Regions from separate parts of the Actinomadura formosensis genome, predicted to be linked through region 1. Evidence: riboswitches for the same ligand, from Rfam matches in the RefSeq annotation. Region 1 holds a riboswitch; the other holds the start of a gene.

Region 1 (5,202 bases):
GCAGGCTCATCGCCTGAACCGGGGTTTGCGAGATCGATCGGCTCGCTGGAAACGCCCTCGGCGCCGGCCGGCGGGAGACCGGGCTCCGCTGGGGCGGGGCCATCGGGTGTACCGCTGCCCAGTGCTTCTTCGGCGGGGAGGCCAGCGTGGCGGCCGGGCCGGGCCGGGCCGGGCAGGTCGGGCGCGCGGTGTTCCGCCTGGGGCACTCCGCCCGGAGGCGTCGTGGGCTCAAGGCCCGGCCCGCCGGCTGGACCCGAGCTGCTCGGTACGGGGGGCGGGCCCGCATCGCTCGGAGCGTCCTCGTGCGGCGTGCCCGCGTGGCGTCCCAGGGTGCCGTGCCGCTCGTCGCCGGCCGAGGGGACGGCGGGGGCCACCGGGACCGCCGGGGTCTCCGGGGGCGGGGGCGTGGACGCCGACGGCGGGGTCGCCGGGCCGCGCAGGGTGCGGATCTGGTCGCCCGGCATGGACGCGTCGATCGGGGTCCCGGGGTTGAGGACGAGCGTCCAGTCCGTGTCCGGCCAGGCGGCGATCATCTCGTGCAGGCTCGGCATGATGAAGCGGGACGAGCCGATGGCCTCGTTCATCCACCGCAGGGACGTGAAGACCTGGATCGACGTCCGCCCGTGGACGGGGACGGGGCGCCACGGGAAGTCGGGGTCGCCGGGGACGATGCCCCACGGGGTGTCCGCGTCGGCGGGCACCAGGACCTGGGCGCCGAGAAGGAGCGTGTAGAAGGTGTCGGTGTCGCGTCGGCGGGCGACCTCGAAGAGGCGCTGTTCGATGTCGTTCTGCGGTTCGAAGCGGTCCGTCATGCGCTGGGCGGCGCGCTGGTCGGCCCAGGTCGCGAGGCCGGGAAGCTGCTGGGCGTGGACGGTCCCGCCGGCGGGGGAGCCGGAGTTGATGGCGAGCAGCCAGTCGTGGTTCGGCCAGTAGCGCAGGGCGACGGTGAACGGCAGCTTGATGTACTCGGCGCCCGGGCCGGACGCCTCGGTGAGGCGTTCGGGGGAGGTGAAGACCGGCACGACCGTGGCGCCGTCCACCTCCCGGGTCTGCCAGGGGAAACCGGGACGGCCCGGACGCAGCGCGTAGTCCATGTCGTCCGGGACGGGCAGCAGGACGTCGGTGTCGGCGAGCGTCTGCAGGAACAGGTCGTGGTCGTTGTTCGCGGCGGCCCGCAGCAGTTCGCGTTCGACGTCGTTGGCGGGCTGGAACTCGGGGCGCGGCGACCGGCGGGGCAGGTCGCGGTGCTGGTCGCGGAGTTCCTCCCAGGGGGCGGGCGCGCGGCCGACCCGGGGCGGGCGGCCGTCGCCCTCGGCGACCTGGCGGACGAACCAGGCCGGCAGCCGCGCCTCGATGGGCAGGACGGTGCCGGCGCCGTGGGCGGGCGCGTCCACGGCGAGCCACCAGCGGGCGTCCGGCCAGGTCTCCGCGAGGTCGCCGAACCGGAGCGTCATGAAGTGCCGGTAGGACGGTCCGAGACAGGCGCGCATCGCCGACGCCGAGGTGTAGGCGAGGACGTGGACACGGCCGTCCTCCTCCTGGGTCGGCCATGGCGGCTGCGTCTCGTTGGCGAGGACACCGTCCACCAGATCGGGCGCGACGGGGACGACGAGTTCGCTGTCCGCGAGGAGGCGGAAGTAGCCCTCCTGGTCCCCGGCCCGTACGGTCTCCTGCAACCGGTGCTCAAGCTCCGACGTGGGTCGCCACGCGTCGGCCACGGTCGCCACCCCCTGTTTCCTCCGTGCTCGTCCCCGCGCGACTGCTTACGCTACATGGGCGAACAGGACCAAAAAGCATATTCACCTGACTGTCCGCGGTGGTTCGCAGGTCAGCGGGCCGCCGGCCCGGCGAGCGCGATCGCGCCGAGGACGTTCGGCGACCCGGCCTCGTGCCGCTGCTCGGCGGACGCCGCCCACCGCGTCGTCGAGCCGGCCGATGCGCCGGCCCCGCCACCCCTCGGACAGGGGGCGGCGGCCCGCAGGGGGACGGGGAGGCCCGCCCCGACAACGCGGGGGATGCGGCGAACCCGGACCCCCTCGGGGTGCGTCACAGCAGGCGTGATGAGGGAATGGGCGAGCAGCGTGGGCATGCCGGATCCTTCCGGGGTCAGGGACCCCGGGCGAAGGTCGGGATCCGCGCTTGCCGGGACGCGGTACCGCGTCCGGCAAGGTCCTCACCCGGGGCACTCCGTCGCGGGCGAAGGCTTGCCGGCCGGCAAGCCGGGGCTTGACACTGGCGCTCATGACCTCGTGCGGAATCATATGCGGGTCCGGTCGGGGATCAAGCGGGAGGGTGCGATGCGGTACGGGGTGGTTCGGGCGCTGGCCGGAGGCGTGGTGATGCTCGGCGCCCTGAGCGGGTGCGGGATGCTGGGCGGCAACTCCGGCCAGGTGTGCACCGACGCCAAGAAGGTGTTCCAGCAGTACATCACCCAGGTCAGGAGCATTCCGGCGGCCGAGCCCGTGCAGTGGCGGCAGGCGACCGAGCAGCTCGCCGGACGGGTCGACGGGCTGGCGAAGAAGGCCGACGACAGTGCGCTGCGGAAGGCGCTGACGGCGGAGGCGGACAGGCTGCGCGCCGCCGCGCCCGCCGTCGGCACCGGCGACGTCTCCCAGCTCAACACGGTGATGAAGGAGACACCGGCCAGTATCGGCGCGGCCTGCGACTGAGCCGGCCCGCGACCGGGCTTGCTACCTGGAGGAGACCGGGCCGGCTCCGCCGGTGCCTCCACCGCCGGTGCCGCCGCCCCCGCCGTCACCGCCTCCGCCGCCGGGCTGGTCGCCGCCCCCGCCGGGCTCGGGCGGGACGATGGTCGGCGGCACGGTCGGCGTGGGCGGCAGCGGGATGTCGGGTTGCTCGGTGGTCGGCGGCGGCTCGGACGGCACGGTCGTGGGCGGCGGCTCCGGCGTGCCGGGCGAGTCCTGCGGGGGCGGCGTGTCGTAGCCGCCGCCCGGGGTGGTGGACGGCGACCCGAACGACTTGGGCGCGTAGTCCTTGATGTTGACGGCGTCCGACATGTAGGAGCGCCAGATCTGTGCGGGCAGTTGCCCGCCGTACGCGCCGTAGCCGGGGATGTTCAGCGGCTTGCCGTCGCTGCGGAACATCGCGACCGACGTCGCCATCTGCGGGATGAACCCGTTGAACCAGATCGCCCGGCCCTCGTCGGTGGTGCCGGTCTTGCCCGCGACCTCACGGCCGTCGGGAAGCTGCGCGTTCGTCCCGGTACCGCCCTGGACGACCTGCTGCATCGCATACGTCGCGTCCCGCGCGTTCTGCACGCTGAGCGCCCGCTCCCCCTCCTCGGTGAACGTGCGCTTCTCGTTCTCGCCGCCGGTGACGGACTTCACCACGAACGGCGTCCGGTGCACGCCCTCGGACGCGAACGTCGCGTACACGCCCGCCTGCTGGACGGGATGCAGCGACACGATGCCGAGCGGGAACGTCGCGGCGTGGCGCTGGTCGGCGGTCATCTGCGACCGGGGGATGCCCATCTTCTCGGCCATCTCGGCGATCTTCTCGTTGCCGATGTCCTGGCCGAGGTTGACGTAGGCGGTGTTGATCGAGTGCTGGGTGGCGGTGACGAGGTCCACCATCCCGAAGTTCTCGTCGCTGTCGTTGTGGATGGGCGAGCCGGCGAACGTCTGCGGTGAGCTGCCGTCGTAGGTGTCGTCGAGCGACCGGCCGTCCTGCAGCGCGGCGGCGAGCGCGATCGGCTTGAACCCCGACCCGGCCTGCGCGTGGTCGCCGAAGGCGCTGCTCAGCGCCTCCTCCAGATAGCCGCGGCCGCCGTAGAAGGCGAGCACCTGCCCGGTGGACGGATCGACCGACACCGCCCCGGTGCGGATCTTCTTGCTCATCCCGTCCGGGGTGTTGCCCGCCACGGCCTGCTTCATCGCGTCCATCAGCCGCTTGTCGAACGTCGTGGTGATCTTCAGCCCGCTGCGGTTGATCTCGTCCTCGCTGTAGCCGCGGCGCTCGGTGAGCTCCTTCTTGGCCACGTTGACCATGTAGCCCTTCTGGCCCTTGAGGACGTCGGTGATCTTCTGCTTGACCGGCAGGGGGAACTTCATCGACGCGGCGTCGGCGGACGTCAGGAACCCGTCCCGGACCATGTTGCCGAGGACGGCGCGCCACCGCTGCTCGGCGCGGACGCGCTGGTCGCCGGTCGGGTCGGAGAAGTTGCTCGGCTGCTGGATGGCGGCGGCGAGGTAGGCGCCCTCGGCGGGCGTCAGGTCCGAGACGTCCTTGTCGTAGTAGGCGTGGGCGGCGGCCTGCACCCCGTAGGCGTTGCGCCCGAAGTAGATCGTGTTGAGGTACTGCTCCAGGATCCAGTCCTTGGGCTTCTCCCGGTCCACCTTCAGCGCGACCATGATCTCTTTGAGCTTGCGGGTGAGCGACCGCTCCTTGCCGATGCCGCCGTAGTAGTTGCGGACCATCTGCTGCGTGATCGTCGACCCGCCCTGCAACTGCCGCCCGGTCACCGTGGACCAGAAGGCCCGCGCCGTACCCGCCACCGACACGCCCGGGTCGTCGTAGAAGCTGCCGTTCTCCGCGGCGATGACCGCGTTGCGGGTGCTCTTCGGGATCCGGTCGAGCTTGACCGCGTCCCGGTTGATGCCGGTCTTCGCGATCTCCGTCCTGCCGTCGGAGTAGTAGAACGTCGGCCCCTGCGCGATCGCCTTCTCCTGCGGGGACGGCACGGGGGTGAACACGTAGGCGAGGACGAACGCGGCGATGCAGAACCCGATGAGCCCGAACAGCAGGAACAGCGTCCGGCGCAGGAACCGCGCCTTGCGGCTGCGCGGCTTGCGCGGCCCCCGGCCCCGTCCGCCGCCACCGCCGGGCCCGCCGCTTCCGGGCGGCGGCCCGCCGTGCTCGGAGCCGTGCTTGGACGAGGCGGCAGGCATGGCCTTGGTATCACCCGTGCTCGGTGCCTCAACCCCGGCGGGCGCGGCTTCACCCGCCTCATCCGTTTCGGTTCCGGCCGTTTCGGCGTCGGTCGCTTCGGCCTCGGGCGCTTTGCCGCCGGATGCTTCGTGCGCCGTTTCGGTGCCGGACGATTCGGCCGCGTCCCCGGCGGACTCGCGCGCTTCGCGGTCCTTGCCGCCGTTCTGAGATATGTCGTCCTCGGCCGGGAATTCCGGCTTCTGGGCGGCTTCTTCGGTCTGCGCGGTCAGCGTGCCGATCGCCGGACCGTCCGCC
Region 2 (5,202 bases), 3.0 Mb from region 1:
ACGATCGACCAGGGTCGGCGGCTCGCCCGGCGCCTCGGCCCCGACAGCTACCACGAGCTGCGCTACGAGCGGCTCGTCGCCGACCCCGCGGGCGAGCTGACCCGGCTGTGCGGGTTCCTCGGTGAGGACTTCGACCCGGCGATGACGCGTCCCGAGGGCCTCGCGCAGCGGGCCGTCTCGTCCCAGAAGGAGTGGCACGGCCGGACCCGCGGCGCCGTCACGACCAGCCGCGTCGGGTCCTGGGCGGAGCGCCTCGAACCCTGGGAGATCAGCCTGGCCGAGGCCGCGTTCGGGGAACGGCTCGCCGAGTACGGGTACGAACCGAGCGGCCTGCCGAAGCCGCCCGTGTCCCAGCTCGCCCACTTCACCCGGGTCAGCTCCCACCGCCGCATGGCGCAGCACAAGGACGCGCTGCGGGAACGCTGGAGACAGCGCCACGAACCGAACCCGGTCGAGTGCCGCCTGACCCCCGAACCCTCCACCAGCGCGACCTGAAGCCCGCGGCACGCCGCGTCTCCGGCGACCGGGCCGTCAGTCCAGCGCGGCGAGCTGGTCGGCGAACCAGCGCTGCGGAGGCAGGGCCGTCGCGGCGGCGGCGAGGCGGGCGCAGCGCTCGGCGCGCTCGGCGCGGGGCATGAGCAGCGCCTGATGCAGGGTCTCCGCGGTCTGCGACACGTCGTAGGGGTTCACCATCAACGCGTCCCCGGACAGTTCGGACGCCGCGCCCGCCTCCCTGGACAGCACCAGCGCGCACCCCTGCTTCGACAGGACGGGTCCTTCCTTCGCGACGAGGTTCATGCCGTCCCGGATGGGGTTGACCACGAGGACGTCCGCCAGCCCGTAAGCGGCGAGGGAACGCGGATAGTCGTCGTTCACCTGCACGATCAGCGGCTCCCAGTCGGCCGTGCCGAACTCGTCGGTGATCTGCTCGGCCAGCTGCTGGACGGCCGCCGTGTACTCGCGGTACTCGGCCAGGTCGTAGCGGGACGGGTAGGCGAACGCCAGATGCACCACCCGTCCGCGCCATTCGGGATGGTTGACGAGCATCTCCCGGTAGGCGGCGAGCCCGCGCACGATGTTCTTCGACAGTTCCGTGCGGTCGACCCGGACGATGAGCTGACGGTCACCCACCTGTTCCCTCAGCGCGTGCGCCCGCTCGACGACGTCTTGCCGGGCCGCGCGCTGGCGCAACGCCGGTCCGTCGACGCCGAGGCCATGGACGCCCACATGCGTGGTGTGGCCCGCAAGGGTGACCGTACGAGCCACCCGGTCGATGCGTGCGCCCGGCAGGAGTTCGCAGCAGTCGAGGAACGCCGAAGCCCATCGCTCGGCGAGGAACCCCGCGTGGTCTGCGCCGAGTATGCCCCGCAGGACCTGCGCCCCTATGTCATCAGGGAGCAGCCTGTAGTAGTCGGGCGGCGCCCAAGGCGTGTGGGAGAAATGCGCGATCTTCAGGTCGGGACGCCGGTCCCGGAGCATCCGCGGGGCCAGCGACAGGTGGTAGTCCTGGATCACCGCCTTCGCGCCGTGCGCGGCGTCCCGTGCCAGGGCGTCCGCGAAGGCCGCGTTGTACGCCTCATAGGACTGCCAGTCGCGGCGTGCACGCGCATCGAAATGCGGCCTGCGCGGTGTGTCGTACAGGAGGTGGTGGATGAACCACAGCGTCGAGTTGGCCACCGCGTTGTAGGCACGCTGGAACGTGGCCGCAGGGATGTCGAGCATCCGCACCGCCGCGCCACCTGTGTCGTACCCCGCCTGGTCTAGGCGGCCGTCCGGGGAACGGCGCGCGGCCGTCCGATCGGCCTCGCCGAGGCTCGCGCACACCCACAGCACGTCCGGCCTGTGGGTGGACGGCGTGGACGTCGTCGCTGGCCGAGGTGGCCCGGGATCCCGTGGGGCGCCCGTGACGGCCGCCAGGCCCGACACCAGCCCGCCCCCACCGCGCCGCATGGTGAGCTCGCCGTCGTCCGACAGCGAGAACGACACCGGCCCCCGGTTCGATGCCACCAGCACTTGGCTCATACCGGCAGGGTCTCAGTTGGGATCGAGGCGCTCCACAGTGACCCACGTGGTTTCCGCCACGGCCGGACCCGGCCGGATTAACGGAGGGTGCCTCGGGTAACCGACCGGCATGAGCAGGTCCGAGACCACGAAGACCGTGCTCGTCGCCGGTGCGGCCAACCTCATCCTCGCGATCGTCAAACTGATCGCCGGCCTGCTGGCCGGCTCCAGCGCGATGCTCGCGGAGAGCGCCCACTCCGTGGCGGACACCCTCAACCAGTCCTTCCTCTTCGCCTCCCTACGACGCAGCGAACGTCCCCCCGACCGGCGGCATCCCTTCGGCTACGGCAACGAGCGGTACGTGTGGTCGCTGCTCGCCGCGTTCGGGATCTTCATCGCCGGCGCCGGCTTCTCGATCTTCGAGGGCGTCCTGACCATGACCGGTCACGGCGGCACCGGGACGGGGATCTGGCTCGCGTACGCCGTGCTCGCCCTCGCCGCCGTCCTGGAGGGGGCGTCCCTGGTCCGCGCCATGTACCAGGCGCGCAAGGAGACCCGCGAGAACGGCCGTGACCTCGTCGAACACGTCCGCCGGTCGCCCGACGTGACGTTCAAGACCGCGCTGTTCGAGGACAGCGCCGCGATGGTCGGCCTCGCGCTCGCCGCCGGCGGCCTGGTGCTGCGCCAGATCACCGGGTCGGACTTCTGGGACGGGCTCGCCTCCGCCCTCATCGGCCTGCTGCTCGCCGGTCTCGCCCTCATGATCGGGCGGGAGAGCACCGTCCTGCTCATCGGGCGGGCCGCCGACCCGGCCGCGCAGCGCGAGATCCGCGCGGAGATCCTCGGCGCGCCCGGAGTGACCGGCGTGGACGAACTGCTCACCATGCACTTCGGCCCCGAGCAACTGCTCGTCGCCGCCAAGGTCCACTTCTCCGACGACATCAGCGCCGACCAGGCCGAGGACGTCGCCGGCGAGATCGACCGGCGGCTCCGGGAGCGGCTCCCGATCGTCCGGCACGTGTTCCTCGACCCGACGCAGCGCACCGTCCCCGCGGAGACACCGGCGTGATCAAGACCGCACCCGGGTAGCGTCTCAACAGATGGACCCGGCTGTCTGGCATCCGGTCAGTTCATGTAAAGTCACGCATACGAGCTGAAACCGTCGCTCGTACTGACAACTGAATACCGCTCATCCAGAGGGGTGGAGGGACCGGCCCTGTGAAGCCCCGGCAACCACCCGGCTGAAGCGCGCTCGCGATCCTGCGAGGCCGGCCGGGAAATGGTGCCAACTCCGGCCTGCGACCAAGGTGGCGCAGGGAAGATGGGGAGAAAGGCCTCGCTTCATGGCATTCACGCCTGCCACGGACCTCGGACCGGCTACCGCCCTGGTCTGCCGCGAATGCGGCTCCACCCGCGATCTCGGCCCCTTCTACGCGTGCGAAGAGTGTTTCGGCCCCCTGGAGATCGCCTACGACTTCGGGACCGTCACCCGCGCCGGGATCGAGTCCGGCCCGCGCAACATCTGGCGCTACCGGGGGCTGCTGCCCGTCCCGTCCCATGTTGCGGACACACCCAACACCGAGCCCGGCCTGACCCGCCTCGTCCGCGCCGACAACCTCGCGGAGAGCCTCGGCCTGCAGAGCCTGTGGGTGAAGGACGACAGCGGCAACCCCACCCACTCGTTCAAGGACCGCGTCGTCGCCGTCGCGCTCGCCGCCGCCCGCGAACTCGGTTTCAAGGTGCTGGCCTGCCCGTCCACCGGCAACCTCGCCAACGCGGTCGCCGCCGCCGCGTCCCGCGCCGGGATCCGCAGCGCGGTGTTCGTCCCGTCCAACCTCGAAGCACAGAAGATCATCACGACGGCCGTGTACGGCGGGACGTTCGTGACGGTCGACGGCAACTACGACGACGTCAACCGGCTCGCGTCCGAGATCGCCGGGGAGCAGGACGACTGGGCGTTCGTCAACGTCAACGTCCGGCCCTACTACGCGGAGGGCTCCAAGACGCTCGGCTACGAGATCGCCGAGCAGCTCGGCTGGCGGCTGCCGGACCAGATCGTCGTCCCGGTCGCGTCCGGCTCCCAGCTCACCAAGATCGACAAGGCGTTCCAGGAGCTCATCAAGCTGGGCCTGGTCGAGGACAAGCCGTACCGCGTGTTCGGCGCCCAGGCGACCGGCTGCTCCCCGGTCGCCGCCGCGTTCAAGGCCGGCCACGACGTGATCCGCCCGGTGAAGCCCGACACCATCGCCAAGTCCCTCGCGATCGGCAACCCCGCCGACGGCCCCTACGTCCTGGACGTGGCCCGCCGCACGGGCGGCGCCGTCGAGGACGTCACGGACGACGAGGTCGTGGAGGGCATCCGGCTCCTCGCGCGCACCGAGGGCATCTTCGGTGAGACCGCCGGCGGCGTCACCGTCGCGACCCTCCGCAAGCTGGCCGCCGCGGGCACCCTCGACCCGTCCGCCGAAACCGTGATCATCAACTCCGGGGACGGCCTGAAGACCCTGGACGCCGTCGCCCCGGTGGTCGCGCCGAGCGCGAACATCGCCCCGTCCCTGGCGGCGTTCCGCGCCGCGGGCCTCGCCTGAGAAAGGAGCACCATGAGCGTTTCCGTGCGCATCCCGACGATCCTGCGGACCTACACCGGCGGCGAGTCCGAGGTGAAGGCCGAGGGCACCACCCTGCGCGCCGTCGTCGCCGACCTGGAGACGAACTACTCCGGCATCTCCGCCCGCATCCTGGACGATGCGGGCAAGATCCGCCGTTTCGTCAACGTGTACGTGGGCGACGAGGACGTGCGCTTCGCCGACGGCCTGGACACCCCCACCCCCGACGGCGCCCAGATCTCCATCATCCCCGCCGTGGCCGGCGGCTGACACCACCCGCGGGCCCGGCTCCGGCCGGGCCCGCGCACTGGGCTGCCTCGACCACCGCGCCGGCGCCCACGGGTCAGCGCCGCGCCGTGCGGCGCCGGCCGGCCGGACTCTAGGATGGCGCGGTGGCAGAGCATGACACGGTCGAACTGATCCATCTCGCCGACGACCTCGGAAACAGCGTCGTCCTCCGCATAACCGGACAGGACGCCCGCGGCCTGAGCGGCGTCATCGAGATCGGCAGCTACTTCGTCAACGGCAGCATCAAGACCCGCCTGACGCCCGAGGACCTCATGCAGTGGGGGGACGTCCTCGAATCCCTGGGTGA

Evidence for each region. A riboswitch is a leader RNA that binds a small molecule or an ion and turns the genes downstream of it on or off. The one in region 1 is predicted to bind S-adenosylmethionine.
Region 2: linked by a shared signal. The riboswitch ahead of thrC (threonine synthase) and the one ahead of ACQP1N_RS25805 (hypothetical protein) in region 1 are both predicted to bind S-adenosylmethionine.

The regions. Positions count from the first base shown of each region.
Region 1 covers NZ_CP192011.1:5,495,690-5,500,891, reverse strand. The annotation lists gene ACQP1N_RS25810 (SseB family protein) at 1-1,727, opposite strand, end outside; gene ACQP1N_RS25805 (hypothetical protein) at 1,829-2,089, opposite strand; SAM riboswitch class IV at 2,131-2,247, opposite strand; gene ACQP1N_RS25800 (hypothetical protein) at 2,298-2,669, shown strand; gene ACQP1N_RS25795 (transglycosylase domain-containing protein) at 2,691-5,202, opposite strand, start outside.
Region 2 covers NZ_CP192011.1:1,219,471-1,224,672, forward strand. The annotation lists gene ACQP1N_RS05760 (sulfotransferase family protein) at 1-495, shown strand, start outside; gene ACQP1N_RS05765 (alpha,alpha-trehalose-phosphate synthase (UDP-forming)) at 532-2,022, opposite strand; gene ACQP1N_RS05770 (cation diffusion facilitator family transporter) at 2,132-3,070, shown strand; SAM riboswitch class I at 3,188-3,329, shown strand; gene thrC (threonine synthase) at 3,345-4,589, shown strand; gene ACQP1N_RS05780 (MoaD/ThiS family protein) at 4,602-4,877, shown strand; gene ACQP1N_RS05785 (DUF5959 family protein) at 5,000-5,202, shown strand, end outside.